Regions from separate parts of the Alysiella filiformis genome, predicted to be linked through region 1. Evidence: predicted binding sites of a transcription regulator. Region 1 holds the regulator's gene; the other holds the start of a gene.

Region 1 (11,731 bases):
AAATTATGTGGAATTGGGCTTATCAAAAGGCGCAAATTTCTTTACAATAACCCCAATTTGAACAATTACCGATAAGTGATTTAAACCATGTCCATGCAAATTACCGACCTTTTGGCGTTTGGTGTGAAAAACAAAGCATCTGACTTGCATTTGTCCGCAGGTTTGCCCCCCATGATTCGCGTTCATGGCGACATTCGCCGCATCAATCTGCCTGAAATGAGTGCAGAAGATGTGGGAAACATGATTAGTTCAGTGATGAACGACTTGAATCGCAAAAATTACCAACAAAATTTGGAAACCGACTTTTCATTTGAATTGCCCAATGTGGCACGTTTTCGTGTGAATGCGTTCAACACCAATCGCGGGCCAGCCGCCGTGTTCCGTACCATTCCCAGCAAAGTTTTGACTTTGGAAGAATTGAAAGCACCGCGTGTGTTCCAAAAAATTGCCGAAACCCCACGCGGTTTGGTGCTGGTAACAGGGCCTACGGGTTCAGGTAAATCCACCACCTTGGCGGCGATGATTGACTATGTGAACCAAAACGAACCCGCCCACATTTTGACCATTGAAGACCCGATTGAGTTTGTGCATCAATCCAAAAAATCGCTGATTAACCAACGCGAATTGCACGAACACACCCACAGTTTTGCCAACGCGCTGAAATCGGCATTGCGTGAAGACCCCGACATCATCTTGGTGGGCGAGATGCGCGACCCCGAAACCATTGGTTTGGCATTGACCGCCGCCGAAACGGGACACTTGGTATTTGGCACTTTGCACACCACCAGCGCAACCAAAACCGTAGACCGTATCATTGACGTGTTCCCAGCAGGCGAAAAAGAGATGGTGCGCTCCATGTTGTCGGAATCTTTGCGTGCCGTTATCGCGCAAACGCTGCTGAAAACCAAAGACGGTAAAGGTCGTGTTGCCGCCCATGAAATCATGATTGCCAATGCCGCGATTCGTAACTTGATTCGTGAAAACAAAATCGCACAAATGAACTCCGTATTGCAAACAGGTCAAAACTACGGCATGCAGACACTGGACCAGTGCTTGCAAGATTTGGTACGCCGCAACATCATTTCTTTGGAAGACGCGCGCGCCAAAGCCCAAAACCCCGATATGATTAACTGATTTTTTCAGGCAGCCTGAAAAGAAACCGAATCATTCATATTGTTTAAAAAATCATCATCATGAAAGAGTTAAAGTCATGAGTGAACAAAATAAACCCGATGTGGCAGCCCTGTTGTCAGGTTTGGTTAATGATTACAAAAACACCCACCCCGAACTTGCCGCCAAAGAACGCGCACAAGCACGCATGGCAGCCAGCGAAGCCGTTTCGCGTGGCGAAATGCCCGCAGTTGGGGGCATGGGTGCAGGTATGCCCATGGGTGGTGGCATGGCTGGGCAAGCCCCCATGTTGGGTGGTACAGCACAGTTGCACCCTTTGTTGGAAAAAATGGCTGCCGAGTGTGAAAAACGCTTGGCATCGGATATTTTCATCAGCGCAGGTTTTCCGCCATCGTTCAAAATCAATGGCGAATTGATTCCTGTGCCATTGAAACCCTTGTCGTCTTCTGATACGCAAATGCTGGTGTATTCCACCATGGCACCCGACCAACGCATCAAATTTGACAAAGAATTGGAATTGAACTATTCGGTTATGTCGTCAGCAGGTGTGCGTTTCCGTGTGAATGCTTATCACGAGCAAGGTCGCGTGGGCATGGTGTGGCGGCGCATTACCACCAAAATTTTGACGGTGGACGATTTGCAATTACCACAAGGTTTGAAAGAATTGGCAATGCAGCCACGCGGCTTGCTGATTTTGGCAGGTGCAACGGGTTCGGGTAAATCCACTTCCATGGCGGCGATGTTGGACTGGCGCAACAAACACGCGGCAGGTCATATTGTTACCATTGAAGACCCTGTGGAATATTTGCACAAACCGATTAAATCCATTTTCACGCAGCGCGAATTGGGCGTGGACACCAATTCTTGGTCTATGGCGGTGCAATCTGCCATGCGTCAAGCACCAGACGTGGTGTGTGTGGGCGAGGTGCGTAACGAACACACCATGGAATATGCCTTGCAACTGGCACAAACGGGACACTTGTGTATTTTCACGATTCACGCCAACAATGCCGTGCAAACCATTGAGCGGATTATGAACTTCTATCCCGAAGAGCGTCATCAGCAGGTGTTGATGGACTTGGCTTTGAACGTGGTGGGCATCATTGGTCAGCGTTTGGCGCGTTTGAAAGAGGGCGGTCGCACGGCGATTGTGGATTTGCTGATTAACACGCCTGCCATGCAAGACCATATTTTCAAAGGCGAATTGATGGAAGCCATGTCGTTGATGAATCGTTCGGAAGTGGACGGTATGCAAACGTTTGACCAAGATTTGTTCCGTTTGTACACCGAAGGGCGCATTACTTATGATGAAGCCTTGCGCCAAGCTGAATCGGTGAACGACTTGCGTTTGCGCATTAAGTTGTGGGAAGAGGGCAATGCCGAAACCCATATCTTTGAACGTGTGAATGAATTGACTTTTAACTGATTCTAAAATCGCAACCGCAAGACTGATTTGGGTTTGCGGTTGTTGTTTTTCAGGCAGCCTGAAAACCCATTTTCCCCATTTTATTAAGGACAGCAATCATGCCCTTTTCTCTTCCTTCATCAAGCGGCGAAGTGTTTGACGCGGCACAACATTTGCCTTTGATTGTCTATTTTTACCCCAAAGACCACACCGCAGGTTGCACCACCGAAGGCTTGGATTTCAACCATTTGCTGCCTGAATTTCGCGCATTGGGTTACACGGTGGTCGGCATTTCGCGCGACAGCGTCAAAACCCACCAAAATTTTTGCGCGAAACAGGGCTTTCAATTTGAATTGTTGAGCGATACAGATGAAAGTGTGTGCAAACAATTTGATGTGTTGAAATTGAAAAAAATGTATGGAAAAGAACATCTTGGTGTTGAGCGCAGCACTTTTGTTTTGAATGAACAAGGCGAGATTGTCCACGAATGGCGCAAGGTAAAAGTTGCCAATCACGCGCAAGAAGTGCTGGATACCGTGAAACGCATTCAGGCTGCCTGAAATCAGTAGGGTGCAGCAATCTCTCTCCCTCTCCCTGTGGGAGAGGGCTGGGGAGAGGGGGCTTTAATCTTAAAATTTACCCTCTCCCTAACCCTCTCCCACAGGGAGAGGGGACAGTATAGTGGCACTTTTCAGGCTGCCTGAAAATAAACAAAAAAGGTTTAAACCAATGAAAATAAATCCAATTTTACCGCCAGCCATGTTGGGCATTTTGGGCGGTGGGCAGTTGGGCAGTATGTTCACAATGGCTGCAAAAACAATGGGTTATCGCGTTACTGTGCTTGACCCTGACCCGAATGCGCCTGCTGCACGTTTTGCCGATGTGCATTTGTGTGCGGCATTTGATGATGCCAATGCTTTGAAAGAATTGGCAAAATGTGCCGCCATCACCACCGAATTTGAAAATGTGAACGCCCAAGCCATGCGCGATTTGGCGCAACACACGCGCGTGTCGCCAAGCGGCGATTGTGTGGCGATTGCCCAAAATCGCATTTTGGAAAAACAATGGATACGCCAAGCGGGTTTGCAAACTGCACCTTATCAAGTCATTGAAAAAGAAGAAGATATTGGCGAACAAAGTTTGCCCTATTTATCGGGGATTTTGAAAACCGCCACTTTGGGTTATGACGGCAAGGGGCAAATTCGCGTGAACACGCTGCCTGAATTGCGGGCGGCATTTGCGGCGCATTGCGGTGTGCCTTGTGTTTTGGAGCGGCTGGTGGATTTGCGTGCGGAAATTTCTGTAATTGTGTGCCGTTTGAACGATGATGAAATTGCCACGTTTGACCCTGCCGAAAATCATCATGAAAATGGCATTTTGGCGTATTCCATTGTGCCAGCGCGGCTGCCTGAAACGCTGCAAAATCAAGCGCGTGGCATGGCAATTCGTTTGGCGAATGAGTTGGATTATGTGGGCGTGTTGGCGGTGGAAATGTTTGTGGTGGGCGATGAAGCCCATTTGCTGGTTAATGAGATTGCGCCGCGTCCACACAATAGCGGTCATCACACGATAGATGCTTGTTTATCCAGCCAATTTCAGCAGCAGGTGCGGCTGATGTGCGGTTTGCCGCCTGCGAAAACCGATTTGCTGTCGGCGTGTTGCATGGCGAATATTTTGGGCGATGTGTGGGGCGAAAATGGCAGTGAACCGAATTGGCAAGCGGTTTTCAGGCAGCCTGAAACGCATTTGCATTTGTATGGCAAAACGCAAGCAAGGGCAGGGCGCAAAATGGGGCATTTTACCGTGTTGGCAGACCACGCCAATCGCGCATTTGATTTGGCAAAACAAGCACATGGCGAATTGAGAAAATGACAAAAAGGCGGATAATGGCATTTTATCCGCCTTTTTGTGTTTTCAGGCTGCCTGAAATCAAATCACATCGGATTTACCCGAGCAGCCTGCCACCAAATCTTTCAATGCACGGGCTTGCAAAATTTGAATGTGTTTGTGTTCCACCGAAATCCAGCCTTCTTGGTTGAAACGCGACAAGGTTCGGCTGACCGTTTCCAGTTTCAAACCCAAATAGCTGCCAATTTCCTCGCGCGACATACGCAAAATGAAATCGTTGGCGGCAAAACCGCGCGTTTGCAAACGTTGTGATAAATTCAGCAAAAATGCCGCCAAACGCTCTTCGGCGCGCATATTGCCCAACATCATCATCACATTTTGGTCGCGTATGATTTCTCGGCTCATCAGGCGCATAAAATGCGTTTGCAGGCTGGGTACGCGCTTGACCAAATCTTCCATACGCGCAAAGGGCAATTCACACACTTCGCTGTCTTCCAGCGCAATGGCATCGTTGATGTAGATGTTGTTGCCGATGCCGTCCATGCCCATCAGTTCGCCCGACATGAAAAAGCCCGTAACTTGGTCGCGCCCATCTTGCGTGCCAACGGTGGTTTTGAAAAAGCCCGTGCGTATGGCAAACAGCGACACAAAAGTTTCGCCAGCGTGAAACAGGTAATCGCCTTTTTTTAAGCGGCGACTTTGGCGAATCACGCTATTGAGTTGTTCCAAATCGTGTTTGTGTAAACCAACAGGCAGGCAAAGTTCGCGTAATGAACATTCTGAACACTGGGTTTTGATGTGCAAAATTGGGTTCGCCATGATGAATTTAAGCCCATTTTTCAAAAATTTTTAAAAACAAATACACAGAACGGCTGATTTTGATACAAATCAAAGCGAGTATATTTAAATCGCGCTATTTTAACAAATTTTCCCCAAATTCGCCCAAAATCTTTAAAATAGCCTTTCTTAAAATGAAAACCGATACACAAATCCATGAAAACAATCACAATTACACAAGAAAATCACACGCTGTTTGATTTTGACCGCGATTTAATCGCCAGTTTGCCTGCCAGTGGTCCACGTTACACATCGTATCCCACCGCCGACCGCTTTCATGTGGGTTTCAGGCAGCCTGAATATGAAAACACTTTGGCAAAAACCTTTAAAAACAATCTTGAACCTGTTTCATTGTATGTGCATATTCCGTTTTGCAATGTGATTTGCTACTACTGCGGCTGCAATAAAGTCATCACCAAAGACACGCGCAAAGCCGATGAATATTTGCTTTATTTGGAAAAAGAAATGGCTTTGCTGCAACCGCATTTGCACGGCAAACGCCCTTTGGCGCAACTGCATTTTGGTGGCGGCACCCCCACTTTTTTGAACGATGAACAGTTGGAGCGCGTGTTCAAAATGATACGCGAACATTTTGAATTGCTGCCCGATGGCGAATATTCCATTGAAATTGACCCGCGCAAAGTCAGCCGTGAAAGCGTGTTCAAATTGGGCAAATTGGGTTTCAATCGCATGAGCGTGGGCATTCAGGATTTTGACCCCAAAGTTCAGGCAGCCGTAAACCGCATTCAAACCGTTGAAGAAACAAAAGAAGTGATAGACGCGGCGCGTGAGGCAGGTTTCAAATCCATCAGCGTGGATTTGATTTACGGCTTGCCACACCAAACGGTGGAAAGCATCAAACCCACTTTGGATACGGTGCTGTCGGAACTCAATCCCGACCGTTTGGCTTTGTATCATTACGCGCATTTGCCGCACATTTTTAAGCCACAACGCCGCATTGACACCAATGCCGTGCCGTCTAGCGAAGAAAAATTGGACATTTTGCAATATGCCGTGCATTTGTTGGACGAAAAAGGCTATGTTTTCATTGGCATGGACCATTTTGCCAAACCCGAAGATGAGCTTGCCATTGCGCTGAAACAAGGGCGATTGCAACGCAATTTCCAAGGCTATTCCACCCATGCCGATTGCGATTTGGTGGCGATTGGTGTGAGCAGCATTGGCAAGGTGGGCAACACATACAGCCAAAATGAAAAAGAGTTGCCCGAATATTATGCCGCTTTGGATGCAGGACATTTGCCCATTTTGCGCGGCTATGAGTTGAACGATGACGATGTGTTGCGCCGCCAAATCATTCAAGATTTGATGTGCCGTTTTGCGCTGGAATTGTCGGAATATGGGGTTGATTTTGCGGATTATTTTGCCGATGAAATGCACGATTTGGGCAATATGGCAAAACTCGGCTTGATTGAGTGGAATGCGGTTTCAGGCAGCCTGAAAGTAACGCCCAAAGGTCGTTTTTTGATTCGCAATATTGCCATGATTTTTGATTACCACTTGCGCCACAAAGAAACGCAAGCCAAATATTCGCAAACGGTGTAAAAAAACAGGCTGAAACCTGTGCAAAACCCACTTTTAAATTGATGTAGGGGCGGATTTTATATCCGCCCCTTTTCAATTTAGGTTTCATGCATTTCAAAATAGGACAAGTGTAGGGTGCAACTTGTTGCACCATTTTCCTGATAAAACATGGATTTGGTGCAACAAGTTGCACCCTACATGGTGTTTCATTTTGTATTGATAAAAATAAAAATTTCTGCAAGTTTAAACAGGGCAGATATGAAATCTGCCCCTACGAATTGAGTTTTGCAAAAGTTTCAGGCAGCCTGAAATCCAATTCAATTATGCCAAATCTTGAAACAAAGGCGTGGACAAATAACGTTCGCCATAAGAAGGCAACACCACCACAATCAATTTGCCTGCATTTTCAGGTTTGGCAGCCAACTGCAATGCCGCCCACACCGCCGCACCCGATGAAATGCCCACCAGCACACCCTCTTTTTGCGCCATATCACGCGCGGTGGCAAAAGCCGCCTCGTTGGGTACTTGAATGATGCCGTCATACACTGCCGTGTTCAATGCTTTGGGGATAAAGCCTGCGCCAATGCCCTGAATGGGGTGAGGTCCTTTTTGTCCACCGCTCAACACGGGCGAGGCTTCTGGCTCAACCGCAAAAACCTGCACATTGGGGTTTTTCGCTTTCAGGGTTTCGCCCACGCCAGTGATGGTGCCGCCTGTGCCAACGCCAGCCACGAAAATGTCCACTTTACCGTCTGTGTCGCGCCAAATTTCTTCGGCGGTGGTGTGGCGGTGGATTTCGGGATTGGCAGGATTTTCAAACTGTTGTGGCATAAAATACACATCAGGATTGCTGTTTACCAATTCTTGTGCTTTGGCAATCGCACCGCCCATGCCTTCGGAGGCAGGGGTCAAAACCAATTCTGCACCGTAAGCGCGTAAAAGCATACGGCGTTCTTGGCTCATGCTTTCGGGCATGGTAATGACCAATTTGTAGCCTTTTGCCGCGCAAACCATTGCCAAGCCAATGCCTGTGTTGCCCGAAGTGGGTTCAACAATAATGGTATTGGCTTTGATTTTGCCTGCTTTTTCGGCATCGGCAATCATGGCGGCGGCAATGCGGTCTTTCACGCTGCTGGCTGGATTGAAAAATTCCAATTTGGCAACGATTTTGGCAGGCAAATTTTCGCTGACGCGATTGAGTTGCACCAAAGGGGTGTTGCCGATTAAGTCGGTGATGTTGTTGGCAATATTCATCTTTTCCAAATCCTTATTCTTGATAAAAAAACAAATGGCATTCTAAAAGCAAAGCAGGCAAAAAACAAATAATTTATCTGACTTTGGTTTAGAAGTGGTACTTCTAAATGGCAAAAAATGCGCTAAATAACGCGAATTCGGGATAAAAGTGATTGATAAATTGAAGTAACTTTACCCCCTCTCATTGTGGAAGAGGGTATGTGTTCAACAAGACCTCTCTCCAATTCTCTCCCATAGGGATAGAGAGCTGGTTTGTTGGCAAATTAACCGTTACTTACCCCAAGTTCACGTTAAATAAAGACAAACAGCCCCATAAATCCACTTTTCAGGCTGCCTGAAAAACCGACAAATGCACTCAACAATGCTAAAATACGCACCGTTAAAAATACACATCAAGGAACAAATCATGGCTTTATTGCAAATTGCCGAACCGAATATGTCTGCTGCGCCCCATCAACACCGTTTGGCGGTGGGCATTGATTTGGGGACGACCAACAGCTTGGTTGCCACCGTTAAAAGCGGTGCAGCGAGCTGTTTGCCAGATGAAACAGGTGCGGTTGCCGTGCCATCGGTGGTGCGTTATTTGGGCGATGATAATGCGGTTGTGGGAAAAAAAGCCCTTGAACAACAAAAACTTGACCCGCAAAACACCATTTCATCTGCCAAACGTTTAATTGGGCGCACACTGCCTGAAATTGACACCACGCATTTGCCCTATCGTTTTGGCGCGTCAGACAAAATCATTGAATTGCAAACCAAAAATGGTTTAAAAACCCCCATTGAAGTGTCTGCCGACATTTTGCGTGTGTTGAAAGACCGTGCCGAGCAATCGTTGGGGGGCGATTTGGTGGGCGCGGTGATTACCGTGCCAGCCTATTTTGATGACGCGCAACGCCAAGCCACCAAAGACGCGGCACGTTTGGCAGGTTTGAACGTGTTGCGTTTGCTCAACGAACCCACCGCCGCCGCCATTGCCTACGGTTTGGACAACGCCGCCGAAGGCACGTTTGTGGTGTACGATTTGGGTGGCGGCACGTTTGACGTTTCCGTGTTGCAGCTTTCCAAAGGCTTGTTTGAAGTGAAGGCAACGGGTGGCAATTCTGCTTTGGGTGGCGATGATTTTGACCACCGCTTGTTTTGCCATATTGTTGAAAAACATCAACTTTCCATTACCGATGAACGCGATGTGCAACTGTTGTTTGGTTTGGTTCGCGCTGCCAAAGAAGCGTTGAGCAGGCTGCCTGAAACCGAAATCGCCACCGAATTGCAAGACGGTACGCCACTTCGCACCGTCATCACACGCGCTGAATTTCACGCGTTGACCCAGCATTTGGTCGCCAAAACCCTTGAACCTGTTAAGCAAGCCCTGAAAGACGCTGGCGTGTCCAAATCCGACATCAAAGGCGTGATTATGGTGGGCGGTGCCACGCGCATGTTGCACGTTCAACAGGCGGTGGGCGCGTTTTTTGGGCAAACGCCACTCAATAATTTGAATCCCGATGAGGTGGTGGCTTTGGGTGCAGCCATGCAAGCCAATGTTTTGGCTGGCAATAAAAACGATGGCGAATGGCTGTTGTTGGACGTAACACCGCTTTCTTTGGGCTTGGAAACGTATGGCGGGCTGGCTGAAAAAATCATTCCGCGCAACAGCACTTTGCCCACCGCGCGCGCCCAAGAATTTACCACTTTCAAAGACGGTCAAACCGCCATGACCATTCATGTGGTGCAGGGCGAACGCGAATTGGTTTCAGACTGCCGCAGTTTGGCGAAATTCACTTTGCGTGGCATTCCGCCCATGGTGGCTGGCGCGGCGCGGATTCGCGTTACGTTTCAGGTAGATGCCGATGGTTTGTTGTCGGTGTCGGCGCGTGAGCAAACCACAGGCGTTCAAGCGCAAATTGAAGTGAAACCATCTTACGGTTTGGACGATGACACGATTATGAATATGTTGCGCGACAGCATGAGCAACGCCAAAGACGATGCCATTGCCCGCGCCCGTGCCGAAGCCAAAGTGGAGGCAGAAGGCTTGATTGGCGCAATTCAGGCAGCCCTAACTTTGGACAGCGATTTATTGAGTGCCGATGAAATCCAAAAAATCAATGGTTTAATGGATAAGTTGAACGCCAGTTTGCCCACGCACACCGCCGAGCAAATCCGCGCGATGATTCACGATTTGTCGCACGCCACCGATGATTTTGCCGCCAAACGCATGGACAGAAACATTCAGCGCATGTTGCAAGGGCAAAATGTGGCGGATTTGAATGTTTGATTGTGTATGAAATGGTTTCAGGCAGCCCAACACCAAATTGGGCTGCCTGAACATTTGATTGATGCGTTTACCAATAATTCAAGATTTTCCACCACACGCCGCCAACCACGGCAAACACGATGAAATTGACCACGCTCATGATGAAACCTGCTTTCCACCATTCACCCATGGTGGTGTAGCCCGAACCAAACACAACGGGCGATGTGCCTGTGGCGTAGTGGGTCAAACTCATCATCAGGCTGGACGCAGCCGCAAACATCAAAGCCGTGAGCATGGGTGGCGAACCCAAAGAAATGGCTGCCCCCAAAAATGCCCCAAACATGGCGGTAATGTGGGCGGTGGTGCTGGCAAAGAAATAGTGCGCGTACATGTACGCCAATACCAGCAGCAAACCTGCCATCATGCCACTGACACCAAAACCGCCAATGGTCGTTTCAAGGCTGCCTGAAAACCATTTAATCACGCCCAATTTGTTCAAATAAGTTGCCATCATGATTAAAGCACCAAACCAAATAATGGTGTCCCAAGCACTTTTTTCTTTCAAAATATCGTCCCAAGTCAAGACGTTGCTCAACAGCAGTAAACTCAATCCAATGAATGCCGTGGCGGTGGCATTGACCGCATAGGCTTTGCCCAACAGCATTTCAGGCACACCCGCCCACAGCAGCAACAAAATCACAAAAATCGCCAACATGATTTTTTCATCAAGCGACATTTTGCCCATTTGCGCCAATTTTTCTTTGGCAAAAGCAACCGCATTGGGGGTTTCTTTGATTTCAGGCGGATAAAGCCAATACAGCACCAAAGGCATTAAGGCAAACGCCACCAAACCCGGTACCAGCATCGCCCAAGCCCACGCGCCCCAACTTAAACGAAAATCGCTGCCCACCACTTCCGCAATCAAATTCACCACCAAAGGATTGGGCGCGGTGGCGGTAATGAACATGGTGGAACTGATGGGATTGGAATGGTAATTGACCAATGCCAAATATTTGCCCATGTGTTTTTCGGTGCCTTTTTCGGGGTCGGAATCGTAGCTGCCTGCAATGGATTTCATAATGGGGTGCATGATTGCGCCACCGCGAGCCGTGTTGCTGGGTGTAACAGGCGCAAGCAGCAATTCGGATAATGCCAAACTGTATCCAATCCCCAAGGTTTTTTTGCCAAACACGGCAATGAATAAATAAGCGATTCGCGCCCCCAAGCCCGTTTTCAGCAAACCGCGTGAAATCATGATGGCAATACCAATTAACCAAATCAACGAATTGGCATACGATGACAAAGCATGGTCTATGGCTTGACTGGGTTTATCTGCCGTAACCCCCGATACCGCCACCAACATCACCGCCACAATGGACATCGCACCAATGGGCATGGCTTTGCCAATAATCGCCGCAATCACGCCCACAAACATCGCCAACAAATGCCAACCTTGTGGCGATACG
Region 2 (11,731 bases), 180 kb from region 1:
AGAAAGACCCGAATTATGGACGAACATTTAAGAGAAGCAGCACTGAATTTCCACGAATTTCCCGTACCTGGCAAAATTCAAGTTGCGCCCACCAAGCCTTTGGCAACACAATATGATTTGTCTTTGGCGTATTCGCCAGGGGTTGCTGTGCCTTGCATGGAAATTCATGCCGACACCAGCAAGTCATATCGCTACACCGCGCGTGGCAATTTGGTGGCGGTGATTTCCAATGGTACAGCCGTATTGGGTTTGGGCAACATCGGGCCCGAAGCCAGCAAACCCGTTATGGAAGGCAAAGGCGTATTGTTCAAAAAATTCGCCAATATTGACGTGTTTGACATTGAAATCAACGAAACCGACCCCGACAAATTGGTGGAAATCATCGCCTCATTAGAACCCACCTTTGGCGGCATCAATTTGGAAGACATCAAAGCCCCAGAGTGTTTCTACATTGAAAAAAAATTGCGCGAACGTTGCAATATTCCCATTTTCCACGATGACCAACACGGCACAGCCATCATTACCGCCGCCGCCGTTTTGAACGCCTTGCGTTTTGTGGGCAAAAAAATTGAAGATGTTTCGCTGGTGTGTTCAGGTGCAGGTGCGGCAGCGATTGCGTGTTTGGATTTGCTCGTGGCTTTGGGCATGAAACGCGAAAACATGACCGTGTGCGATTCCAAAGGCGTGATTTACCAAACCCGCGAAGACCGCGAACGCATGGACGAAAGCAAAATTCGCTATGCCATTGCCGACAATGGTCAGCGCGTGTTGGGCGATGCGGTGGTGGGCAAAGACATTTTCTTGGGCTTGTCCAGCGCAAACGTGTTGCTGCCTGAAATGCTGAAAACCATGAATGCACAACCCATTGTGTTTGCCATGGCAAACCCCAATCCCGAAATTTGGCCGCCTGTTGCCAAAGAAGCGCGTCCCGATGTGATTATCGGCACGGGTCGCTCCGATTTCCCCAATCAAGTGAACAATGTGCTGTGTTTCCCTTTCATTTTCCGTGGCGCGTTGGACGTGGGCGCAAGCACCATCAACGAAGAAATGAAATTGGCAACCGTTCGTGCCATTGCCGATTTGGCGATGGAAGAATCCAACGATGTGGTGGCAGGCGCGTATGGCGATGCCAGCCTGAAATTCGGTGCAGAATATTTGATTCCCAAACCGTTTGACCCACGTTTGATTTCACGCATTGCCCCTGCTGTGGCGCAGGCAGCCATGGATTCTGGCGTGGCAACGCGCCCCATTAGCGATATGGGTGCCTACATTGACAAGCTCAATCAACAAATTGACAAAACCAGCCTGATTATGCGCCCCGTGTTTGCCCAAGCGCGTACCGACATCAAACGCATTGTGTTGGCAGAAGGCGAAGACGACCGCGTATTGCACGCCGCGCAGCAACTGGTAACACAAAAATGCGCTTACCCCATTTTGGTGGGTCGCAAAGACATCATTGAATCACGCATTGTCGCACAGGGTTTGACCATTCAGGCAGGCAAAGATTTTGATTTGGTGGATTTGGTGGACAATCCCCACTACGAAGAAAGCTGGAAACTTTACTACGAATTGCAACAACGCAAAGGCGTTACCCCAGAAATGGCGCGTAAACGTTTGATGGCAAACCACACGCTGATTGGTGCGATGATGGTGCGTTTGGGTCATGCCGATGGCATGGTGTGCGGCACAGTAGGGCGTTACCGCGACCATTTCAAAGTGTTGGAAGATGTGTTGGAATACGACAACGCACAAAACAACGCCTTTGCGATGAATGCCGTGATTACCAACAAAGGCAATTTCTTCATCACCGACACCTATGTTACCGACAACCCCACCGCCGAGCAGTTGGCGCATTGTGCTTACATGAGTGCCAATAAAATGAAATTGTTTGGCATTCAACCCAAAGTGGCGTTGATTTCCAATTCCAACTATGGCTCATTGCAAAATGCCGAATCGCGCAAAATGAGCGAGGCTTTGGCATTGTTGCGCTACATTGACCCCACTTTGGAAGTGGACGGCGAAATGCAAGCCGATTTGGCGTTTGACGAAAAAATGCGCAAACAGGTTTTCCCCGAAACCACGCTTTCAGGCAGCGCAAATCTGTTGGTGATGCCCAGTGTGGAAGCCGCCAACATCAGCTACAACATGATGTTGGCAAGCGCAACCAATGGCATTACCATTGGACCAATCCTGATGGGCTTAAACAAACCTGTACACATTGTTACGCCCATTTCCAATACACGCCGCATTGTGAACATGGCGGTGTTGGCGGCGGTTGATGCACAACGTGCCAAATAATTTGCTTTTTGTTTGACGCAAAGCTGCCTGACAGCCATTTTCAGGCAGCTTTTATCCTAGGGGCTAATGACAATTCGTTTCGCGATTGTTTTTTCATCAAAATCGCCAACTTCTGCGTCAAAAATACGCGCCAATGGGTGGCATTGACTCGCATTTTTTCCTTGAATTTGGCAATTTTGCCTGAAAAACCAACTTCGCGCCCAAATTGTCATTAGCCCCTATTTTTTAATGGATTATTCATGATATTGGGTCGGGGTGTAACCTCGTCCCAATCAGGGTAATGGCATGGGGCGATGCCTTATGTGTTGTCCTGTGTGTTGAAATGTTGCCCACAAAACGGTTTTACCCAGCTTTAACACAAGACAAATTCGGCTAATGGGCAAGTGTGTGTATAATTCGCAATCTATTTTTATTAAATTTTTAAATAAGAATCGTTTTTGTTATGTCCAGCGCAACCCTTTTGCCCAATTTATTCAGGCTGGCTGCCAATCGCCGCATTTTGTTGCTGCAAGGTCCCATTGGTGGTTTTTTTCGGCAGTTGGCGGATTGGCTCACGCAACGCCATTGTGAAGTGTTCAAAATCAACCTAAATTGTGGCGATGAGTTGTTTTATCCTGCCCACAGTCCACGCACCTTTGCTTATAAAGACAATTTGTCGGATTTTCACATTTATTTGCGTGATTTTATTCAGAAAAATCAAATTGATGCGGTGGTGTGTTTTGGCGACAATCGGGCTTATCACAACATTGCCAAGCAAATTTGCCAAACGCTGCCTGAAACCCAATTTTGGGTGTTTGAAGAAGGCTATTTTCGCCCATTTTGGGTTACTTTGGAGCAAACGGGCGTGAATGCCCATTCGCCTTTGCCACGCGATGCCGATTTTTTTGTGGCGCAGTTGCCACATTTGCCCAAACAAGCCGATTTGAATCCACCGCCTGTGCGTGGGGGATTTTTGCCTGTGGCGCAACTGGCAATGCGTTATTATGGCGCGATGTATTTTGGGCGGCGCGATTTTCCGAGCTATCGCCATCATCGTTTTCATGAAATTCCGCATTATGTGAAGTTGTGGCTGATTTCAGGCTGCAAACGCGCCTATTATGCCGTGAGCGAACGTTGGTTTGTGAACAAAATCAAACAGGGGCGATTTGGGCGATTTTTCGTTTTGCCCTTGCAGGTGTTCAACGACAGCCAAGTTCGCATACACAGCGATTTTGGCAGTGTGCGTGAATTTTTGTTGTATGTGTTGCAATCGTTTGCCCAGCATGCGCCCGACCACACCCAGTTGCTGATTAAACACCACCCCATGGACAGGGGGTTCATTGATTATGCCGATGACATTCGCCAATTTATCGCGCAACAGCCGCATTTAATTGGGCGCGTGCATTATGTGCATGATGTGCCTTTGCCCGTGTTTTTGCGCTACGGTGTGGGTATGGTAACGTTGAACAGCACCAGTGGCTTGTCTGCCCTGATTCACAATATGCCTGTGAAAGTGCTGGGGCGCGCCCATTACGATATGGCAGGTTTGACCGACCAACAAGATTTAGCCGATTTTTGGCACAAACCGCAAGCACCCAATGCCAAATTGTTTGAAGCCTACCGCGCTTATCATTTGAATATGACGCAAATTCACGGCAGTTTTTACAGTAAAGTGAACTTGCCAACATAAATCAAAGCTGCCTGAAACGCCAAAATGGGGCATTTCAGGCAGCTTTGATTTACGCTACAAAAATTCAGCATTAAGGTATTTGACTTACTTTTTTAAAAAGTCAGTCGCCAAAGGCAAAACTTTAATTTTGTAGCGCGGTAAAAAGGCAGCCTGAAAAGCCATTTCAGGCTGCACCGTTTGCCTTATTCATCAAAATGCAAAACCGCAGACGTGTACACATTTTGCACATCGTCCAAACTTTCCAAAGCGTCCAGCAATTTTTGCATTTTTGCTGCGTCATCGCCTGTCAAAACGGTTTCATTTTGCGCGCGCATGGTAACATCGCCATCAACCGAAGTGAAACCTGCCTGTTCCAAAGCCGCCTTAATGCCAGCCCAATCATTCGGGGCGGTAATCACTTCAATCACGCCTTCATCGTCCACAATCACATCTTCCGCGCCGGCTTCCAAAGCCGCTTCCATCAGCGCATCTTCATCGGCATCGGTAAACACCAAATAACCCTGATGCACGAAATTGAATGCCACGCAGCCGTCTGTGCCCAAATTGCCGCCATGTTTGGTAAAAGCATGGCGCACATCGGCAACCGTGCGCGTTTTGTTGTCGGTCATGCAATCCACCATTAAGGCAGCCCCGCCAATGCCATAGCCCTCATAGCGCAATTCAATGTAATCCACGCCTTCCAAATTGCCCGTGCCTTTGTCAATGGCGCGTTGCACATTGTCTTTGGGCATATTCGCGTCCCAAGCCTTGTCCATAGCCAAGCGCAAGCGAGGATTGGCAGCAGGGTCGCCACCGCCTTGCTTGGCAGCAACCGTGATTTCCTTGATTAATTTGGTAAAAATTTTGCCACGTTGTGCATCAACACGGGCTTTTTTGTGCTGAATGTTAGCCCATTTACTGTGTCCAGCCATAATCAAAATCCTTTGAATTAAGTCAAATAAAAGCATGATTTTAACATAATCGCCCCATAAGTTTCAGGCAGCCCTAACACAAAAACCACACCAATTAACACCAAATAACAGCAATTAAAAGATTTCAAACGAAAAAAATAAATAGAAATCCCAGATTAAGTCATGTAAAATGAAAGCCTTTGTAATTGATGAACTTAATTGCCCATGCTGTAAACAGCAAGCAAATAAGCATTGACGAAAATTAACATTTCTCTTGACGAAAACTCATGTTTTCTTTAATATTTGCATCATTTGAACAGCAGCGAAAAGTCAAATTTTATGAGTAAATTGCCAACAAGCCAAATGATGATTTTAGCTGTGTTGGTGCTGCTGGCTTATTTGTGGGGCGGTCAAAATTGGGCAATATCACTGCTGTTGGGCGGTTTGTCCTACACCTTGCCCACCTTATTGGCAGTTTATGTGGTACACAGATTAAAGCCCTATCCCCAGTTGGCTGGTGTCTCATTTATGGTATCCGCAGGTTTGAAAATCACACTTGCGCTCATTTTAATGGTCAGCTCATTTTTGATTTATCCGAAAATGCACTTTTTGTCCTTTTTTGTCGGATTGCTGGCTGTAAGTCATTTGGTTTTTTTATTTTTTTTGAAGGTTTATCGTTATGGCAGGTGAAACAGTTACTTCTGCGGATTACATCAAACACCACTTACAAAGCTTAACCAGTCTAACCGATGTAACGCAAGGGCAAGGTTTACAAAATATTGCCGATTTTTCATATATCAATTTAGATGCCGTTTTTTACTCCATTTTGTTGGGTGTATTGGGTAGCTACATTTTATTCCGTGGTGCAAAAGCCGCCACAGCAGGTGTGCCAAATCGTTTTCAGGCAGCCATAGAATTGTTGTACGAATTTGTAGATGACATGTGCAAAAGCATCATTCATCAAGAATCATCACGCAAAGTGGTTGCGCCATTGGGTTTGGCATTGTTTGTGTGGATTTTCCTGATGAACGCCATGGATTTACTGCCTGTTGATTTATTGCCACGCATTTGGCAGGGCATGACAGGCGAACACCATGCCTTGTTGCGTGTTGTACCAACGGCCGATTTGAACACATCATTGGCATTGGCAATTGGTGTTTTGTTGTTCTGTATTTATTATAGCGTTAAAATCAAAGGCTTGGGTGGCTGGATTCATGAATTGTTTACCGCACCATTTGGTGTGTGGTTGGCACCCGCTAACTTCATTTTGAATATTTTGGAATTTTTATCCAAAACCGTTTCGCACGGTATGCGGTTATTTGGTAATATGTATGCAGGCGAATTGGTATTTTTGCTGATTGCGCTTTTGGGTGGTGCTTGGGGTGCTTCAGGCAGCGTAGGCTTAATGGATCCTGTTTTGTTCATCTTCCATATTATTGCAGGTGCAGCTTGGGCGATTTTCCACATTTTGATTATTACCCTACAAGCATTTATTTTCATGGCATTGACTTTTGTTTACATCGGTCAAGCTCATGACCACCACTAAACCAACTTTTTCCTTTCTTTTTCAACCTTTCCTTTGAGGAGTTTAAAACATGGGTCTGATTGCTATTGCATGTGGCTTGATTGTGGCTTTGGGCGCATTGGGTGCGTCAATCGGTATCGCTATGGTAGGTTCTAAATACTTGGAATCTTCTGCGCGTCAGCCTGAATTGATTGGTCCATTGCAAACTAAATTGTTCTTGATTGCTGGTCTGATTGACGCTGCGTTCTTGATTGGTGTTGCCATCGCCTTGTTGTTTGCTTTCGTTAATCCGTTCGGTGGCTAATTCCGTGTGCATATGTTATGCACGGATTTGATTAACCCTGATACGAAGGTTAAATAAAGTGAATTTAAATGTAACTTTAATTGCGCAATTGATTGTTTTTGCTATTTTGGTTAGTTTTACAATTAAATATGTATGGCCACCAATCGCAAAAGCACTTGATGAGCGCGCCGATAAAATCGCAGAAGGCTTGGCTGCAGCCGAGCGCGGTAAAAGTGATTTTGAGCAGGCTGAAAAGAAAGTTGCAGAACTCTTGGCAGAAGGTCGCGCACAGGTTGCCGAAATGGTAGGTAATGCTGAAAAACGAGCAAATCAACTGGTTGAAGAGGCAAAAAGCCAAGCTGAAACAGAAGCTGCTCGTATTACAGCACAAGCAAAAGCGGATGTGGAGCAAGAAATCAACCGCGCCCGCGAAACCTTGCGCGAGCAAGTTGCAACATTGGCAGTAAAAGGTGCAGAAGCTATTTTACGTCGTGAAGTAGATGAAGCACAACATGCCAAAATGTTGAGTGCCTTAAAACAGGAGCTTTAAGCTTATGATTGAGTTCGCAACTGTTGCTCGCCCTTATGCAAAAGCCTTATTTCAACTTGCTACCGAAACAGAGCAAGTTGAAAACTGGCTGGGCAGTCTTGCAGAACTGGCTTGGCTGATGCAACAATCCACAGTGGTTGATGCACTCAGCCAAGTTGATAAAAACAGTACAGAACAAGCAAGCGAATTATTGGCTTTATTGAGTAACACCAAAATTGCCAAAAATAAAGAGTTTAAAAGTTTTGTACAAGTGGTTGCGCAAGAAAAAAGATTGGCTGTTCTGCCTGAAATTTATGCTCAATACAAAAGTTTATCATTGGCTGGTAATCACACAAAAGAAGCGATTGTTTACACAGCTTACGAAATTGCCAGCGAAGGTCAAAGAGCAAAAATCATCAGCGATTTGGAACAACATTTTAATACACGTTTGCAAGCTACCTTTAAATTGGCACCCGAATTGATTGGGGGCATTAAAGTAGAAGTGGACGACCAAGTATTGGATTTGTCGGTACAAGCCAAATTACAGGCTTTATATACGACTTTGACAAATTAGGAGAGTTTTCATGCAGCTTAATCCTGCTGAAATCAGTGATTTGCTGAAAGCCAAAATTGAAAACTTGAATAATACCAAACAAGAAGTTCGTACTCGTGGTACGGTTATCTCTGTAACAGATGGTATTGTTCGGGTGCATGGCTTGTCAGATGTAATGCAAGGCGAAATGCTGGAATTTCCAGATAATACTTTCGGCTTAGCGATGAATTTGGAACGTGATTCAGTTGGCGCAGTGGTACTGGGTGAATATGAACACATCAAAGAAGGCGATGAAGTGAAATGCACAGGTCGCATCTTGGAAGTGCCGATTGGTCGCGAGTTGGTAGGTCGTGTTGTGAATGCTTTGGGTCAGCCCATTGATGGTAAAGGTCCAATCAATACCAGCAAAACAGCACCTATTGAAAAAATTGCGCCGGGCGTGATTGCGCGTCAATCCGTTGACCAGCCTATGCAAACTGGCATTAAAGCAATTGATTCAATGGTTCCAGTTGGACGCGGTCAGCGTGAATTGATTATTGGCGACCGTCAAACTGGTAAAACGGCGGTTGCTTTGGACGCGATTGTCAATCAAAAAGGCACAGGCGTTGTTTGTATTTATGTGGCTGTGGGTCAAAAAGCCTCTTCCATTGCCAACGTGGTTCGCAAATTGGAAGAACACGGTGCAATGGCGCACACCATCGTGGTGGCAGCAACTGCATCTGAAGCAGCAGCATTGCAATTTATTGCACCTTATGCAGGCTGCACCATGGGCGAATACTTCCGCGATATTGGCGAAGATGCACTGATTGTTTACGATGATTTGTCCAAACAAGCAGTGGCTTATCGTCAAATTTCTTTGCTGTTGCGTCGCCCACCAGGTCGTGAAGCTTACCCTGGCGATGTATTCTACTTGCACTCTCGCTTGTTGGAACGCGCTGCGCGTATCAATGCCGATGAAGTGGAAAAATTGACCAATGGTGAAGTAAAAGGCAAAACAGGTTCTTTGACTGCCTTGCCTATTATTGAAACACAAGCTGGCGACGTATCTGCATTCGTACCCACCAACGTGATTTCCATTACTGACGGTCAAATTTTCTTGGAAACCGATTTGTTCAATTCAGGTATTCGTCCCGCAATCAATGCAGGTATTTCGGTATCTCGCGTGGGTGGTGCAGCTCAAACCAAAGTCATCAAAAAATTGGGTGGCGGCATTCGTTTGGCATTGGCACAATACCGTGAATTGGCAGCGTTCTCGCAATTTGCTTCCGATTTGGACGATGCAACACGCAAACAATTGCAGCACGGCGAAGTGGTTACTGAATTGATGAAACAAAAACAATTCAATACCTTAAATACGGCTGAAATGGCATTGACTTTATGGGCAATCAATAACGGTTCATATTCTGATGTGCCTGTATCAAAAGCTTTGGCTTTTGAGGCTGATTTCTTGGCGTATGTGCGTTCGCAACACAGTGATTTGCTTGATGCAGTAAATGCAGCAGGTGCATTGTCTGATGAACAAGAGAAAACACTGACAGAAGCCATGAAAGTGTTTAAGACTTCTAACAAATACGCGGCTTAATCCCCGAGTGATTTTTACAGAAGGAGTCTGAAACATGGCAGTTGGAAAAGAGATTCTTACCAAGATTCGCAGCGTACAAAATACGCAAAAAATCACCAAAGCGATGCAAATGGTATCAACCTCTAAAATGCGCAAGACTCAAGAACGCATGCGTTTGGCAAGACCTTATGCCGAAAAAGTCAGATTGGTGATGAACCAACTTGCCCAAACCAATGAATACCATGGTTTGAAAATGTTGGAAAGCCGCAGCGAAATCAAGCGTGTGGGTTTCGTTCTGATTACCACCGACAAAGGTTTATGTGGCGGCTTGAATGCCAATCTGTTGAAAAAATTCTTTGCCCAAGTACAAGATTACCAACAGCAAGGAATTGAAACAGAAGTGGTGTGTTTGGGCAGCAAAGGCTTGGCAGCTTGCCAACGCGTGGGTTTGAATGTGGTAGCAAGTTCAACCAACTTGGGCGATACCCCAAAAATGGAAGTTTTGCTTGGCCCTTTGAACGAGTTTTTTAAGCGTTATGAAAATGGCGAATTGGATACCATTCATTTAATCTACTCTGGTTTCATCAATACCATGAAACAGGAAACACGTTCTGAAGTGTTGTTGCCGATTGGTCAGCACATTTTGAATGAAAAAGTGGAATCAGACAGTAAGTTTAATTGGGACTATCGTTACGAGCCAAGCCCACAAGTGGTATTGGAATATTTGGTTCGCCGTTATTTGGAATCTGTGGTTTATCAAGCATTGTGCGACAATATGGCATCAGAACAGGCTGCGCGTATGGTTGCAATGAAAGCAGCAACCGATAATGCGGGTAATGCCATTAAAGAATTGCGTTTGGTGTACAACAAATCACGTCAAGCAGCAATTACCACAGAATTGTCAGAAATTGTGGCAGGGGCAGCAGCCGTTTAAGGCAGCCTGAAACTGTCTGAATAAAGATTAGGATACGATAATGAGCCAAGGCAAAATCGTACAAATCATTGGTGCAGTCGTTGATGTGGAATTTCCACGCGATGCGATTCCACGCGTTTACGATGCATTGAAACTGGTTGATGTTGAACTGACTTTGGAAGTGCAACAACAATTAGGCGATGGCGTGGTGCGTACCATTGCGATGGGCAGTACCGATGGTTTGAAACGTGGCTTAGCGGTCAATAATACAGGTGCGCCAATTACTGTGCCTGTGGGTAGGGCTACGCTGGGTCGCATTATGGACGTATTGGGTAATCCCGTTGATGAAGCAGGTGATATTGGTGCCGACCAATTCCGTGCGATTCATCAGCCAGCACCTAAATTTGATGAATTGTCCAGCACAACCGAATTGTTGGAAACAGGCATCAAAGTGATTGATTTACTTTGCCCATTTGCAAAAGGTGGTAAAGTGGGTCTGTTTGGTGGTGCAGGTGTGGGCAAAACCGTAAATATGATGGAATTGATTAACAACATCGCCAAAGCACACAGTGGTTTGTCCGTATTTGCGGGTGTGGGCGAGCGTACTCGTGAAGGTAATGACTTCTACCACGAGATGAAAGATTCCAACGTGTTGGACAAAGTGGCAATGGTTTACGGTCAGATGAATGAACCACCAGGCAACCGTTTGCGTGTTGCTTTGACAGGTTTGTCTATGGCTGAACATTTCCGTGATGAAAAAGACGAAAACGGCAAAGGTCGCGATGTGTTGTTCTTTGTGGACAACATTTATCGCTACACTTTGGCAGGTACAGAAGTGTCTGCTTTGTTGGGTCGTATGCCTTCTGCGGTGGGTTATCAACCTACGTTGGCGGAAGAAATGGGTCGCTTGCAAGAGCGCATTACTTCTACGCAAACAGGTTCGATTACGTCCATTCAGGCAGTTTACGTTCCTGCGGACGACTTGACTGACCCTTCTCCTGCAACCACATTCGCGCATTTGGATGCAACGGTGGTATTGAGCCGTGACATTGCTTCTTTGGGTATTTATCCTGCGGTAGACCCATTGGATTCCACTTCACGCCAACTGGACCCCATGGTTTTGGGTCAAGAGCATTATGATGTGGCGCGTGGCGTTCAATCTACTTTGCAAAAATACAAAGAGTTGCGCGACATCATCGCCATTTTGGGTATGGACGAGTTGTCTGATGAAGACAAATTGACCGTTATGCGTGCGCGTAAAATCCAACGTTTCTTGTCGCAGCCTTTCCATGTGGCGGAAGTGTTTACAGGTTCGCCTGGTAAATATGTGGCATTGCGCGATACGATTGCTGGCTTTAAAGCCATTCTCTCTGGCGAATACGACCACCTGCCTGAACAAGCATTCTATATGGTAGGCGGTATTGAAGAAGCTGTTGAGAAAGCCAAAACGTTAAGCTAAGGAGGCGAGCATGAGCATCATGCAAGTTGAAGTGGTAAGTAACCAAGAAAC

The links. Region 1 encodes FNR, which switches genes on or off when oxygen is low (the NO sensors DNR and NnrR bind a similar motif). Its sites were predicted from a motif close to TTGATNNNNATCAA; they were not measured.
Positions count from the first base shown of each region.
Region 2: a site for FNR is predicted at 5,110-5,123, ahead of H3L97_RS06730 (ATP synthase subunit I). Genes of this name have one in related genera too.

Region 1 covers NZ_CP059564.1:1,540,153-1,551,883, forward strand. Annotated here, with positions in the region: gene H3L97_RS07660 (type IV pilus twitching motility protein PilT) at 94-1,134, shown strand; gene H3L97_RS07665 (PilT/PilU family type 4a pilus ATPase) at 1,382-2,557, shown strand; gene H3L97_RS07670 (peroxiredoxin) at 2,656-3,096, shown strand; gene H3L97_RS07675 (5-(carboxyamino)imidazole ribonucleotide synthase) at 3,266-4,408, shown strand; gene fnr (fumarate/nitrate reduction transcriptional regulator Fnr) at 4,466-5,203, opposite strand; gene hemN (oxygen-independent coproporphyrinogen III oxidase) at 5,378-6,784, shown strand; gene cysK (cysteine synthase A) at 7,085-8,017, opposite strand; gene H3L97_RS07695 (hypothetical protein) at 8,218-8,355, shown strand; gene hscA (Fe-S protein assembly chaperone HscA) at 8,424-10,286, shown strand; gene H3L97_RS07705 (DASS family sodium-coupled anion symporter) at 10,354-11,731, opposite strand, start outside.
Region 2 covers NZ_CP059564.1:1,358,352-1,370,082, forward strand. Annotated here, with positions in the region: gene H3L97_RS06715 (NADP-dependent malic enzyme) at 16-2,298, shown strand; gene H3L97_RS06720 (capsule biosynthesis protein) at 2,741-3,967, shown strand; gene H3L97_RS06725 (YebC/PmpR family DNA-binding transcriptional regulator) at 4,150-4,878, opposite strand; gene H3L97_RS06730 (ATP synthase subunit I) at 5,221-5,547, shown strand; gene atpB (F0F1 ATP synthase subunit A) at 5,537-6,403, shown strand; gene atpE (F0F1 ATP synthase subunit C) at 6,453-6,686, shown strand; gene H3L97_RS06745 (F0F1 ATP synthase subunit B) at 6,745-7,215, shown strand; gene H3L97_RS06750 (F0F1 ATP synthase subunit delta) at 7,220-7,768, shown strand; gene atpA (F0F1 ATP synthase subunit alpha) at 7,779-9,329, shown strand; gene atpG (F0F1 ATP synthase subunit gamma) at 9,364-10,242, shown strand; gene atpD (F0F1 ATP synthase subunit beta) at 10,283-11,680, shown strand; gene H3L97_RS06770 (F0F1 ATP synthase subunit epsilon) at 11,691-11,731, shown strand, end outside.